DNA from 2 places in the Glaciimonas sp. Gout2 genome. Region 1 is predicted to be linked to the other one. Evidence: predicted binding sites of a transcription regulator. Region 1 holds the regulator's gene; the other holds the start of a gene.

Region 1 (7,919 bases):
AGCTGCGGTTGAGTTGTTGTTAAATAAAGGCGAGCCGCCGGTAGATATTGATGTACCGGAAGCGGTTGTCAAAGCAGATATACATGCTGTTTCAACCACCAGCACCTCCTTTGCCTATCAACTGGACGGTAGTAAAAGCCAAAACGCGACGACGTATCAATGGAAAATGTTGAGCGGTCCTTTTTCGCTACGCCATGCAAATAAAGCCATTGCCGAAGCGGTCGTGAACACACACCAGACTGGCGAAAGCATCTATCAACTCACCATTACCAACAAAAAGGGTGTGCAAAGCAGTTCCACCATGAAAGTAAGTGTAGTAGCCACGAACGTAGAAATTGTCGGTCCGACGTCAATCGTACAGGGGCAAGCAGCGAATTTGAAGGCCGCACCAAACTTTAAAGGCGAAGCTGGTACACCCCCGGTGTATAACTGGAAAATTCAGGATGCAACTGGTGCGGGAGTGTTGCAAGGCGCGCAGCAGGAATTGACGCTTTCAACATTAGCCGCCGGCAGTTATCAGGTAACAATTGATGTCTCCAGCAGCCATGGCGGACGTAAAGCGCACGCTGAGCAAAAAATTACTGTGAAAAAGTCGGAAGAAAGTCGACCACCGGTCGTCGTCGTTAGCGGTCCCACGCAAGCAACAAGCGGCACTTCGGTGAAGTTAGACGCTGCGGGCTCAAGCGCTGCCGATGGCGGCAAGCTAGCTTATAGCTGGAAAGTATCGCCTCCACTGGCATTCATAGCGGATGGCGCGCAACTCACTTTCACTGCTCCTACACTGGCACAGGAGACACAGTATCACTTCACCGTCACCGCAAATGACGGAAAGTTGAGCGCGCAGAAGAACCACACCGTAATAGTGAAAGCAGATGACGTTGCACCAATACCAGTGGAAGAATGCAAACCATTGTGGAAGCAAAGTCAGAGCTATCAAGGGGGAGATATGGTCCAGCATAACGGTCGCATCTATCTTGCAATGTGGCATTCGCAACGGGAACCGGGCGATCCGGCTTATACCGATACCATCAATCAAGGTTGGGGCTTTGAGTGGGCTGATCGTGGGGCATGCAACCATTAATGGTTTGATTGCGCTGTCGTGCTGGTACGCAATCTCGCTCATCAAGTATTCACCCGGCATCGCTAGGCGAGCCTGCGATGGGCAGGATAAGCATCTAATACTGTGTAACAGCGCATAGAAATGCGTCAATCCTGATGTGGAAAACATGTTTGCTTAGTTATTGCTCAACAATTGTATTATTGATAATTAATTTAATAATTAATTTAATAATTAAAATGATTATCCGACACTGTACGCAACACCACCGTGCAATATGTCGATATTAATTGCACCATAATGACACTGGCAAGTTTTTTGCTTTAGGAATTCGTTTATACTTTCGAGATGAGTGTAATCCATGCCAAAATCTTGCCAAAATCTTTTAACGCCAAACGAGCGCTTGAGCTCGCGTGTCAAACGCTACAAATCGAAGCGGATGCAATAATTGCGCTAAAAAACCGTATTTCTGACAGCGCCGGGATGTCTGCCGACAGTGCAATGGGGGCCATTGAAGCTCCCTTTGCGCAAGCGGTCGCACTATTGTTGAGCTGTACCGGTCGTGTCGTTGTTTCTGGTATCGGCAAGTCCGGTCATATAGCCCGAAAAATTGCCTCAACGCTGGCATCGACCGGCACACCGGCCTTATTCATTCATCCCGCCGAAGCCGCCCATGGCGATCTTGGGATGGTGACAGAAAATGACGCTTTTATCGCTATTTCCAACTCCGGCGAAACCGCCGAGTTAATGGCGATCGTGCCGATCGTTAAACGCATGGGCGCGACGCTAATTGCCATGACCGGCAATGACCACTCTTCCCTTGCACAGTTAGCAACAGTTCATCTCAACGTCAAAGTAGACCAAGAGGCGTGCACCCTTAATCTTGCGCCAACTGCAAGCACTACCGCGACCTTGGCGCTAGGTGACGCGCTGGCGGTAGCATTGCTGGATGCGCGTGGCTTTCGTGAAGAAGATTTTGCTCGCTCCCATCCTGGCGGCGCGCTCGGCAGACGCTTACTGACCCACGTGCGTGACGTTATGCGCAGCGGTGCCGATATTCCTGCGGTCACCGCAGAAGTATCGTTATCGGCAGCATTGCTCGAAATCACACACAAAGGTATTGCCATGACGGCAATCGTGGACGATAAATTTCACCCTGTCGGCGTATTCACCGACGGCGATCTGCGACGCCTAATTGAACACGTACAGGACTTTTCCAAGCTGACAATTGCCGACGTGATGCATGCTAATCCGCGTACTGTTGGCCCTGACCAATTGGCAGTTGATGCTGTACAAATCATGGAAGAGTTCCGAATTAACCAGTTGCTGGTGGCAGATGCCGATGGCAAACTGGTCGGTGCGCTACATATTCATGATTTGACCCGTGCCAAGGTGATTTGATGGTAGCCGCCCCCAATACTATTAACATACCCGCAGAAGTCATGGCGCGCGCCGCCCAAATCAAGATGATGATTTTTGACGTCGATGGCGTGTTGACCGATGGTGGCATATTGTTTGGTCCCGACGGAGAGGCAATAAAACGTTTCAATGTACTCGACGGACTCGGCATCAAATTACTCCAACAAGCAGGGATTATCACCGCCATTATCAGTGCGCGCAGCTCAGCCATCGTCAGCCGTCGGGTGAGCGATCTCGGCATTACGCACGTCTATCAAGGCGCGCATAACAAAAATACCGCATTTGCCGCGTTATTGGCCGATACCAACCTTACCCCAGATGTTTGCGGTTTTATTGGCGACGACATCATTGACCTGCCTATTTTGACGCGTACCGGTTTTGCTGTCAGTGTCCCCAATGGTCATCAGGAGGTCAAATCGCGCGTTCACTATGTTACGCAGGCAAACGGCGGGCAAGGCGCTGCGCGTGAAGTCTGTGATTTAATTCTGCGTGCGCAAGGCAAGTACGCCGCCGCTTTGGCACAGTATTTGACCGGCGTCATAGAGGCGGCATGAAAAACCTGCGGTCAACTTTTCGCCTACGCTTCATGCTGCTGCTGACGGTGTGTGTGGCACTCACTCTCGGTAGTTTCTGGATCATGGAAGTGATGCGTAAAAATACAGAGCAATTATTGCCGGGTGCGCCGCGTGTTGCGCCTGATTATTACGTCGAAAATTTTAATTATGTGCAACTCGCACTTAATGGTCAGCCACGCTACAACATCTCAGGTCAACGCCTGACGCACAATCCCGCCGACGATTCATTTGACGTGATTCTTCCCGTCATTCGTAGCCTTGATAAACAACAACCGCCGATGACCTTGCGCTCCAATACTGCCAAAATCGAAGACAACAACAGTAAAGTGAATATGTACGGCAATGTGAACGCAGACCGCTCAGCGACGCCAAAGTCGTCAAAGCTTCATTTGCAGTCCGAGTACCTTCAGCTATTGCCAGATGATGACATTATGACAAGCAACAAAGCGGTCGAAATCACGATCGATCAGTCGAAAATGACCGGTGTTGGTATGTATGCCAATAATGCGACTATGCAATTACGCCTATTAAACAATGTCCGTGGCACCTATCGCGCAACACCGCGGCAGACTAAATAACTCACATGATTACCGGATAATCCTATTGAAGCCATTGTTGCTTTTAGTGCCAGTATCCCCTTTCAGGATTTTTATGAAACGTATTCTATTTTTAACCCTACTCGCGCTGCAACTGACTTGTATTTCAGGTGCCCATGCTGAAAAAGCTGACGCAGATAAACCATCCAACGTAGACGCAGACCAGTTCACGCTGGACGACGTAAAACAAGTAAAGATATTCACCGGCAAGGTGATACTGACCCGCGGCACGCTGATCATGAAAGCCAACAAAGTCGTCGTCACGACGGACCCATCAGGCTATCAATTTGCCACCTTATACGCACCTCCCGGTGGCTTAGCCACGTTTCGCCAAAAGCGCGACGGCGGTCCTGACTTATGGATCGAAGGTGAAGCTGAGCGAATTGAGTACGACGATAAAACTGAAATCGTTAAATTATTTTCGAAAGCGCAAATGCGACGTCTGCAAGGGACCAAAGTCACCGATGTTGTAAACGGCGAATTCATCTCTTACGATAGTCGCGTGGAGTTCTACTCGGTCAGTAACAATGTTTCCGGCAATAGTCAACCTGGCGCGGGCCGCATCAAAGCAGTCATCCAGCCGAAGAGTAAATAAGATGACCTCTACAAATTTAAGCACCTTGATCGTTAAAGGGCTGCAAAAAAGTTATGGCGCGCGCCAAGTAGTCCGCGATGTCTCTTTGAAAGTAAATAACGGCGAGGTCGTCGGCTTGCTTGGTCCTAACGGCGCTGGAAAAACGACTTCGTTCTATATGATCGTCGGTCTGGTGCCATCGGATGGTGGAACAATTGATTTAGATGGCGTTGACATCTCGCGTTTACCGATTCATCAACGCGCGGTGCTTGGTCTGTCTTATCTGCCGCAAGAGGCCTCTGTTTTTCGCAAGCTAACGGTCGAAGACAATATTCGTGCGGTACTTGAGTTGCAGCGGCCAAACGGCAACGCACTGACTAAAGATGAGATCTCGGACAAACTCGATTCGCTGCTGCAAGAATTGCAAATTGAGAAATTGCGAGAAAATCAGGCGTTATCTTTATCCGGTGGTGAACGACGACGTGTCGAAATCGCCCGCGCTTTAGCCACTAATCCGCGCTTCGTGCTTCTTGATGAGCCGTTCGCCGGTATTGATCCTATCGCCGTTATCGAAATTCAACGTATCGTCAGGTTCCTTAAAGAGCGCGGCATCGGTGTCTTGATCACCGACCATAATGTGCGCGAAACGCTCGGCATTTGTGACCGGGCATACATCATCAACCAAGGTAGCGTGCTAGCCAGCGGCAGTCCAGACGACATCATCGCCAATGAATCTGTGCGACGAGTTTATCTGGGTGAACATTTCCGCATGTAACGGATTCAACGGATTCCCTAGCGCCCATGAAACAATCTCTTCAACTCCGTACCTCGCAGCATCTGGCGCTAACCCCGCAACTGCAGCAATCGATTCGATTGTTGCAGTTGTCTACGTTGGAGTTACATCAGGAACTCGAACACATCCTTTCGGATAATCCGTTACTGGAACGTCTAGACGATCCTTTGGATAATTCAGTGCGATTACTCGCCGACGGGGCGATCAGTACCAGCGCCTCAACAATGGATGCGCCACCTGGTGACAGCGAAGTAAGCAGCTCGCCTACAGAGCCCGAGGGCGGTGGTGAAGCCCCTGAGTCTGGCGAAAACAATCAAGAGAACGGCAATACTGACAGCGAATGGAGCTTTGACGACGTTTCCCGAACCTCCAAAGCCCCAGATGATGAGGATTCACGACCACAATTAGAAGCCTGCGAATCGACGTTGCGCGAACATTTGCTCAAACAAATGCGTGAAGCTGTTGATCAGCAACGCGACCGTGCATTGATCGAGTTGATCATTGATGCGCTTGATGAAAACGGCTACCTGGAGGAATCACTAGACGATATTTTTGCACGTCTTCCAGAGCAACTTGATATCGAGATCGAAGAATTGTCGATGGCCTTGAAGATGGTCCAAAGCTTCGACCCAAATGGTGTCGGAGCACGCAACGCGTCAGAATGCCTCGCATTGCAAATCAAAGCATTTCCCAAAGTAGCGTTCGTCACACGCCGACTGGCACTAACAATCGTTGAAGGTTATCTGACCTTATTTGCCCAGCGCGATTTTAATAAAATCAAAAAAGCGCTGGAGTGTGATGATGAAGATTTGCGCGAGGCACAAATTATTATCAAAAAATGTAATCCTCATCCCGGCGCGACCTTTGCTGGCGGTGCGTCAGATTATGTCGTACCAGATGTAATTGTCAGAAAAACAAAAAATGGTTGGCAGGTAATGCTCAACAATGACGTTATGCCAAGGCTTCGAGTTAATGCTCTTTATGCCAACATTCTCAAGCAGGGCAAGAGCGAGGGATCACTTAACTCGCAGCTACAGGAGGCAAAGTGGCTGATCAAAAATATGCGTCAGCGCTTCGATACCATACTGCGTGTAGCGCAGGCAATTGTTGAGCGTCAACGGAATTTTTTCTCACATGGGGCGGTTGCTATGCGACCTCTTGTGTTGCGCGAAATAGCTGATACACTAGGATTACACGAGAGTACTATCTCACGTGTAACTACTCAGAAATACATGCTCACCCCACACGGGATGTTCGAATTAAAGTATTTCTTTGGCAGCCATGTTGCTACAGAGGCAGGTGGAGAGGCTTCCTCAACGGCGATACGGGCGTTAATCAAACAACTGATAGGAGCGGAAGATTCTAAAAGTCCTTTCTCTGACAGCAAGATTGCCGACATGCTCGCGGAACAAGGTATGGTAGTGGCCCGTCGCACCGTCGCAAAATATCGCGAAGCTTTACGAATTCCGCCGGTCAATTTGCGTAAATCTTTATAGCTGTTTGCTTGTTTGCACAAACGTCGCTGTGTTCTGACTGATTGATTTATGGTTGATGAATAAATTGGTGATTCAACACTGAATTAATCGTCCAGGTCCGAACCGCCAACGACACACTTGATAGGAGCGCTGTATGAATTTCACAATTAGTGGGCATCACCTCGACGTAACTCCCGCCATTCGCGAACACGTGCTAAGCAAATTGGAGCGTATCAAGCGCCACTTCGATCAGGTCATAGATATTAGTGTGATCCTGACGGTAGACAAAATCACAGAGAAAGAAAAGCGTCAAAAAGCCGAAATTAATCTGCGCGTTAAAGGCAAAGACCTGCATGCCGAGAGCATTGCGCATGACCTTTACGCCGCCATCGATTTGTTAATCGACAAACTCGATCGACAAGTGATTAAATATAAGGACAAATTGCAGAATCATCAACATTCGGCAATCAAGCATCTACCTGAGGATTTGCCCATCGCAGCAACGTGATGGACGGGGTTCTCTAATGCGGTCAACGTAAGTATTGCTCAATAAATAAATTGAAAAATACTATACTGACAAATGAGCAAGGGCGCAGTTAATGCGCCCTTTGTCATTTTAAAATTATATAACTTACACACGCCCTGCCCGAATATGTTCGTAACACTTTGCATCGTTTAGCAGTGTTCGGAGGCATCGCCGAATGTCTCGAATGTCTCGAACGCAACCGGGTACACCTCAAACAGCGGCCAAAACAAATAACTAAGCAAGAAGCTTTATAACGTCACTCTCAAAAGAGTTTTCATAAAGTCGCCAGACCCGTAACTTTCCCAATTCGGTCCACATCAAAAATACCATGACGATGGTATGCCGCAGCCTATTGCTTTAATGCGCCAAAAACTTTTCCGATAATTGCACTGCCAGCACCGATCGGATCACGTCGAATCGCTTTTTCCTCTTCCCCTATCATGTAAAACAAGCCATCCAAGGTGCGCTGCGTGACATAGCCTTCAACAGTCGCCGCCTGACCTGGCACAAGACCCGTTTTACTGACCAATCCCATCGTCGAATTGTATTGTGTGGATACACCGTTACGGTCGGTGATTTTCTTTACTATCGGGAGAAATTTTTCTCCTAACGGGGTGGCAGTTTTCTCTCTGAAAAAATCGGTTACCGATGTGTCGCCGCCACTCAGAATATTCTTCGCATCCGTGACCGACATGGATTTCACCGCATTCAGGAGCAACGGCTTCGCCAATGGCACGGCAGACTCTGCGGCATGATTCATCGACACGACCAGATCATCCAGTTGTTGGCCCTTCCCTGTCATTTTAAGCAGCGGTCGTGCTTTCTCTAGCATCCCTGGCAATCCGATTTTTACTTTATCGTTATTTAAAAATCCGTTTTCGACGCCCAGCTTGGCAACTGCAAC
Region 2 (5,395 bases), on a different contig from region 1:
ATAAGAATGTCGTGGCACGGGGTGGAGCAACCGCTTGGGGTGCTATTCGTTCGATTTCCTTTGTAGGTAAGATCGATGCTGGGCGGACCCATCCCACTCCTCCCGGCACGGTTGATAGCTACTCAACGGGTCCGTCGAATCTGCGCCCTGGTCAGCGCCGCATGATGATCGCTGAAACGCCCGTAAAGCCAGAGGAGGTGATTGCTTTGCCGTTTCGGCTGGAGTTGAAGCGACCGCGCAAAAGTCGGCTGGAGCTTGACTTCGCTGGCGATACCGCGATTCAGGTCTACGACGGTAGCGCAGGATGGAAGGTTCGGCCTTTCATGGGACGCACGACGGTCGAATCGTTCAGTCCGGCGGAGATAAAAATTGCCGCTTCCCAACAGGAGCTAGACGGTCTGCTGATTAATGCCGCCGCCAAGGGCAGTCAAATCCGCATGGAAGGTATGGATAGCGTAAATGGGGTACGCGCTTATAAACTCAGGGTGGCGTTACGCGATGGAGATGTGCGTCGGGTATGGGTGGATGCTGCGACGTTCCTGGATGTCAAGGTCGATGGTATCAGGGATGTCGGTGGTCGTTCGCGTGCGATGACCACGCTACTTAGCGATTACCGCCGCATCGACGGCGTGATGATTCCCTTCAAGATGGAAACCCATGGTGTCGGGCTGAAGGATGCTGAACGAATAGTCGTGGAGAAAGTAGTGATCAACGCGGATCTTCCGGATACACGGTTCGCAAAACCGTAAAACTGTCTCAACAGAAAAAGGTAAGAATGTTCAAATCAGTGTCATTTGACGTTCTCAGTACAGGCCTTCAAAACACCGAATCGCCGCAACGGCAGAGGAGAAGATATGAAAAACTCAGGGCGCTTAATGTCAATATGCTCCGACGAGGAGGGGATGCGCGATCGCGGGGCCGCCCGTATCTTCGGTTTGTCCATCTTGCACACCGGATTGCTGCTGACCATGCTTATTACGTGGATGGCGATGCTGACAATCGCCCTCACAGCCCATGCGATCGCTCCGGTTCAACAAGGATCCTCTGCTGAAAATCCGCAAGTACAGACACTCACTGTCGCCCAAATCATCGCCCGCAATGGTGCCGCGCGCGGCGGCATTGACGCATGGCATGCGGTTACAGGTTTAAGTGAGGTCGGCCGGATGGAGCAGGTCCAGCTTAGCACCATCAATGGAATCCACAAACCGCGTTCGGGTGCCCATTCAACCATTGGCGGCGGGGCGCGCGACCGGAGTGTGCCCTTCACCCTGCATATGCAGCGCCCGCATAAGATGTATTTGGAAATTCAATACCATGGGTCGACAGCGATTCAGGTTTTCGATGGGATGCAAGGATGGACGGTGATGCCTACATCTAGCGGGGCTGTAGCGGTGAAATACGCACCGCAGACTGCGCACGCGGCGGCGACGCAACAGGATCTGGATGGTCCGCTGATGGATAGCGCGGCAAAAGGGACTAAAGTGCTCCTCGAAGGCCTCGAATTGGTGGACGGACGTAATAACTATCGCCTCGCCTTAACATTGCGCGACGGTCAGGTGCGGCATCTCTGGATTGATGCCGACACCTTTCTCGATACCAAAATTGACGGCACCCGGATGGTAGGGGGATCAGTTTGGCCGGTAGAGACCTATTTTTCCGGTTACAAGAAAGTACACGGGCTTCAGATCCCCCATGTGCTGGACACCGCGATCGGCGGGACGCGTACCACTGAGCGCATAGTGATTGACCATGTCATGCTCAATCCTGTATTGAGCGATGCCCTTTTTTCTGCGCCCGCTGTGACGTCTGGCCCTTAACCTAACGTGTCAGCTTTAGGCTTAGGTAGGAACATGGAAATGGAGATTGATTGTGGCGATTGTACGGTGCAAAGTGGATCCATTATTATTCCCCTTGGTTTTGCTTATTATGCTTGCTGTGAGTGCATGCAGCGCAGATAGCGGAAGCGAGGCCGCACCGGCCGGTACGGTCGGGCAAGCCCCGTCGAAAAGAACGGCGACGAGCAAAGCGACTTCACCATTCCTTACTCCGCCAAGACAACCAAAGGGAACTACAAATCCTAACGCATTGCCTGCGGTGCCAAACGCTGAATAGCGCTTTGCTGCCGCTGAAGAAATAAATGGCCGCGACTGACCAGGAATGCAGGATCGCGGTAACGACTATGATGCGCAATGTATGATGGAAAAAAAGCTACGTAACCGCGTCCGTATGTTGATAGTCGGAAATCTTATTATTCGCAATGAATACGGTTCACGAAGTAGGTTCCTAGGCTCGCAAGGAGACAATAATGTTAAAGCTGCAGCAAGTGATGATGACCATGCGCAGGATGTGTAGCGAGCTGGAGTTGTCGAAGTCACAGTTTGGTGAGCTAACTGAGCTGATCGGGATAGCCTCGCTGATTGTGGATAGCCAAAGCAAGATACTGAGCATCAACGAGATAGCGGCGGCAATGCTGGGATTTAAGGTAGAAGAACTACAGGATACCTTGCTGACGCATTTAGTAGAAAATGGTCAAGGGGGGCTTGATCAAGTACTGACCTTTCCGCTGAAGTCTGGCAAGCTCGAATCGTTTGAGATCCTTTTTAAAGGCCGTAGCGGTCGCAAAAGTACACTCACTATCGTGCCCCAGTCGATTGAACATTCTGATGGCATCACGCGTTCTATGTTGCTGGTGCTCACTGAAAAAAACAATCGCAACGCTTTACTGCAAACTTTGGATCGATCAGAACCAAAACTTCAACAATTTTCGAATCGTTTAATTGCAGCCCACGAACTCGAGCTGAAACGTGTCTCTTCCGAATTGCATGACGGCATTGGACAAGTGTTGGCAATGATAAAGTTTATGATCGAAGATGCCGCGCGACAGGTAAAAAGCGGAAAGCCGGACGAGGGCGCGAAAATTCTTGATGAGACGGTGGTACGGTTGCGAGAAGCAATGAATGAAGTCAGGCGTATCTCGATTGAATTGCGTCCTAGTAGCCTAGACGATTTGGGCCTGATTCCGACGATTCAATGGCATTGCCGCATTTACAAAAAAGCATATCACGACGTGCGCCTGAATCTTGATCTGGATGTGATTGAAGCGGAAGTCCCGGAAGTGCTGAAATTGGACATTTTCCGCATTATTCAGGAGGCATTAAATAATGTCGCCAAGCATGCACAGGCATCCGAGGTAACCGTCTCTCTGCAGGTGGAGCACGCTAATATGCGTTTGATCATCCGTGATAACGGTAAAGGTTTTGATGCCAATCCACTCGATTTTTCCACTGCGAATCAGGGGGGATTGGGATTAAAAAGCATGCGTGAACGGGTAGAGTCGTCTGCTGGTAATTTTTGGATTCAATCGGGTCTGAATAGTGGAACCAGGGTAGAAGCGCGCTGGTCGTTGCAGGCGGTCGTATCCGGGATATTAGTATAACAAGCGATTATGTCTGGCGGGCTTTGCAGGCGCGGAACGGTGACTCAATACCCTGTTTGGCAACCCGTTGCCCCGATACGCATAACATCAAAATGCAGCGGTGCTTCTGGCTGCCGACGCAATCGAGGAAGTGAGTTACCTCCTCGATTGAGATTCACCGGCAGCTCGCGTGGATTCTTTTGCAGCGGTATTTCTTTCACTGTCCGCTGCCCGCTGTCCACTCTCGCTTAAGCGGGACTTTGTATATTCTATAGTGTTGGCACTGACGCGATTTTGACCCAGGCTGCCGACCTTCACTGACCCATCTTCAACCATCAAAATCCAGCAGTGGGGAAACTATTTTCCATGCGAGCAGCTGCGGCAATGAATTCCGGCAGCCTGGTTCAAAATCGCGTTAGCGCGAACAGACGGAATAACAATCACATATTAATACGCGTAGTGTAACTATTTTTTTGAGGTACTACGCTTATCGATCCGGAATGGAGGCTAGCCCTTAATTGACTACACTGCTGCAAAAATGCAACGACAATTGCGCTGCGCCATCGACCGAATTACAGCGATGATACATTCTCAGCAATTTTGCTTACAGGATGAGATTTCTCGCCCATTTTTTGCGCTACGAGTGCCAGTGCCGGGGAGGTCGCCGCCGGCTACCGACACCGATATCAGTTGTCAGCAAATTTTACATATTACGAGGCGTAAAAATTATATTTTTTTAAGTCATTGATATTAAAGAAGTTTTTTTTGGGCATGATTGTTGCTTATTTAGAATTATTCTTTAATCATTCCTTGGGAAAAAAATGAAAATTCTTAATTCTTGGTCTTCCGCTGCTGCTGTAGCATTTTCGGCCGTAGGTCTACTGGCTGCACTTGCAAATGCAAATGCAAATGTGATCGATTTCGCAGGTCTTGGAAGCACATTTGGGACGGTTAAAACGTATACGCAGGATGGGATGACTTTTACCGATTCTCTCGGATTTGTTGGACCGAATATTGTTCAAAATAATTTTGCTGGTCCATATGGTTATCCGTCAACGCTTACCGTCAAGAACACCGCTGGCTCCGGCTTTAATAGCTTTGACTTCACGTCGGAACAATTTTCAATGTTCAACAACGCTGATCCTGCGTCAGTCGTGACCTTTCTCGGCACAAAGATTGACGGCTCTACCATCAGCAAGAGTTTCACAGTGCCAGGCTATAGTGTTGGTATCGAAACATTTTCCTTAACGGGCTTCACGAACCTGACACGCCTTGACGAATCGCTTGGTTTTGTGACTTTTCAAAATTTCACGTTCACGCCAGGTAATGCCACAGCCAATGTACCTGAACCGGGATCTATTGCATTGCTGGCTTTGGGAATTTTTGGTTTCGCAGTGGCACGTCGCAAATCAGGCATTAACAACGCATAAACGTTTTTTACGTTCAGTCCGAGCCTGCCCGGAGCAGGCTTTTTGCATCGGAACCTGGAGCATCAACGATAGCGGCCAGATTGTCGGGCACACCGTCAAAATCCAGCAGCCACGCAAAAAGTCTTCCTGATGTCATGTCCGAAACCGTGATGCAAGGTTATTGGTAAAGCACGTTATTTTGACTAGTTGCAGCCAAGCGCATTAACTCGCAATCGAATCTTTATAGTGGTTGCGGTCTGGATAAGCGGTACGGGTCACATTAAATATAAGGGTTTTTTTATCTGTATTCTGGTAAAGACTGTGTACATTCGTTGATACTATTCCGAGGTTTGGTTTTAATATAATGCCTTGTCCTGCCGTTTTGCTATGACGAAACAACACATGCACTAACGCATCAGCCCACCCGCCCAAACTTTCGAGCAATGACCTTCCCGCCTGCCACAGTCTCAGGAGAATCCACATACTTCTGCATCATCACCTTGCGCTTATCAAGAAACATTGCACGGTCATAGGCCTCGCCGTAGGTATCTCCTGAAGCATGTGATAGCTG

The links. Region 1 encodes sigma-54, which starts transcription at its own class of promoters, with help from an activator protein. Its sites were predicted from a motif close to TGGCANGNAANCTGCTTT; they were not measured.
Region 2: the regulator sigma-54 is predicted to act here: its motif matches at 4,183-4,200, upstream of QN379_RS03620 (PEP-CTERM sorting domain-containing protein).

Annotation. Positions count from the first base shown of each region.
Region 1 covers NZ_JASJXA010000004.1:123,951-131,869, reverse strand. The annotation lists gene QN379_RS05200 (S8 family peptidase) at 1-1,081, shown strand, start outside; gene QN379_RS05195 (KpsF/GutQ family sugar-phosphate isomerase) at 1,406-2,458, shown strand; gene QN379_RS05190 (HAD family hydrolase) at 2,458-3,030, shown strand; gene lptC (LPS export ABC transporter periplasmic protein LptC) at 3,027-3,629, shown strand; gene lptA (lipopolysaccharide transport periplasmic protein LptA) at 3,703-4,242, shown strand; gene lptB (LPS export ABC transporter ATP-binding protein) at 4,244-4,996, shown strand; gene QN379_RS05170 (RNA polymerase factor sigma-54) at 5,023-6,510, shown strand; gene hpf (ribosome hibernation-promoting factor, HPF/YfiA family) at 6,644-6,997, shown strand; gene QN379_RS05160 (DUF4197 domain-containing protein) at 7,365-7,919, opposite strand, start outside.
Region 2 covers NZ_JASJXA010000002.1:249,879-255,273, forward strand. The annotation lists gene QN379_RS03605 (outer membrane lipoprotein-sorting protein) at 1-749, shown strand, start outside; gene QN379_RS03610 (outer membrane lipoprotein-sorting protein) at 855-1,817, shown strand; gene QN379_RS03615 (ATP-binding protein) at 2,306-3,436, shown strand; gene QN379_RS03620 (PEP-CTERM sorting domain-containing protein) at 4,237-4,845, shown strand; gene QN379_RS03625 (hypothetical protein) at 4,859-4,981, opposite strand; gene QN379_RS03630 (hypothetical protein) at 5,240-5,395, opposite strand, start outside.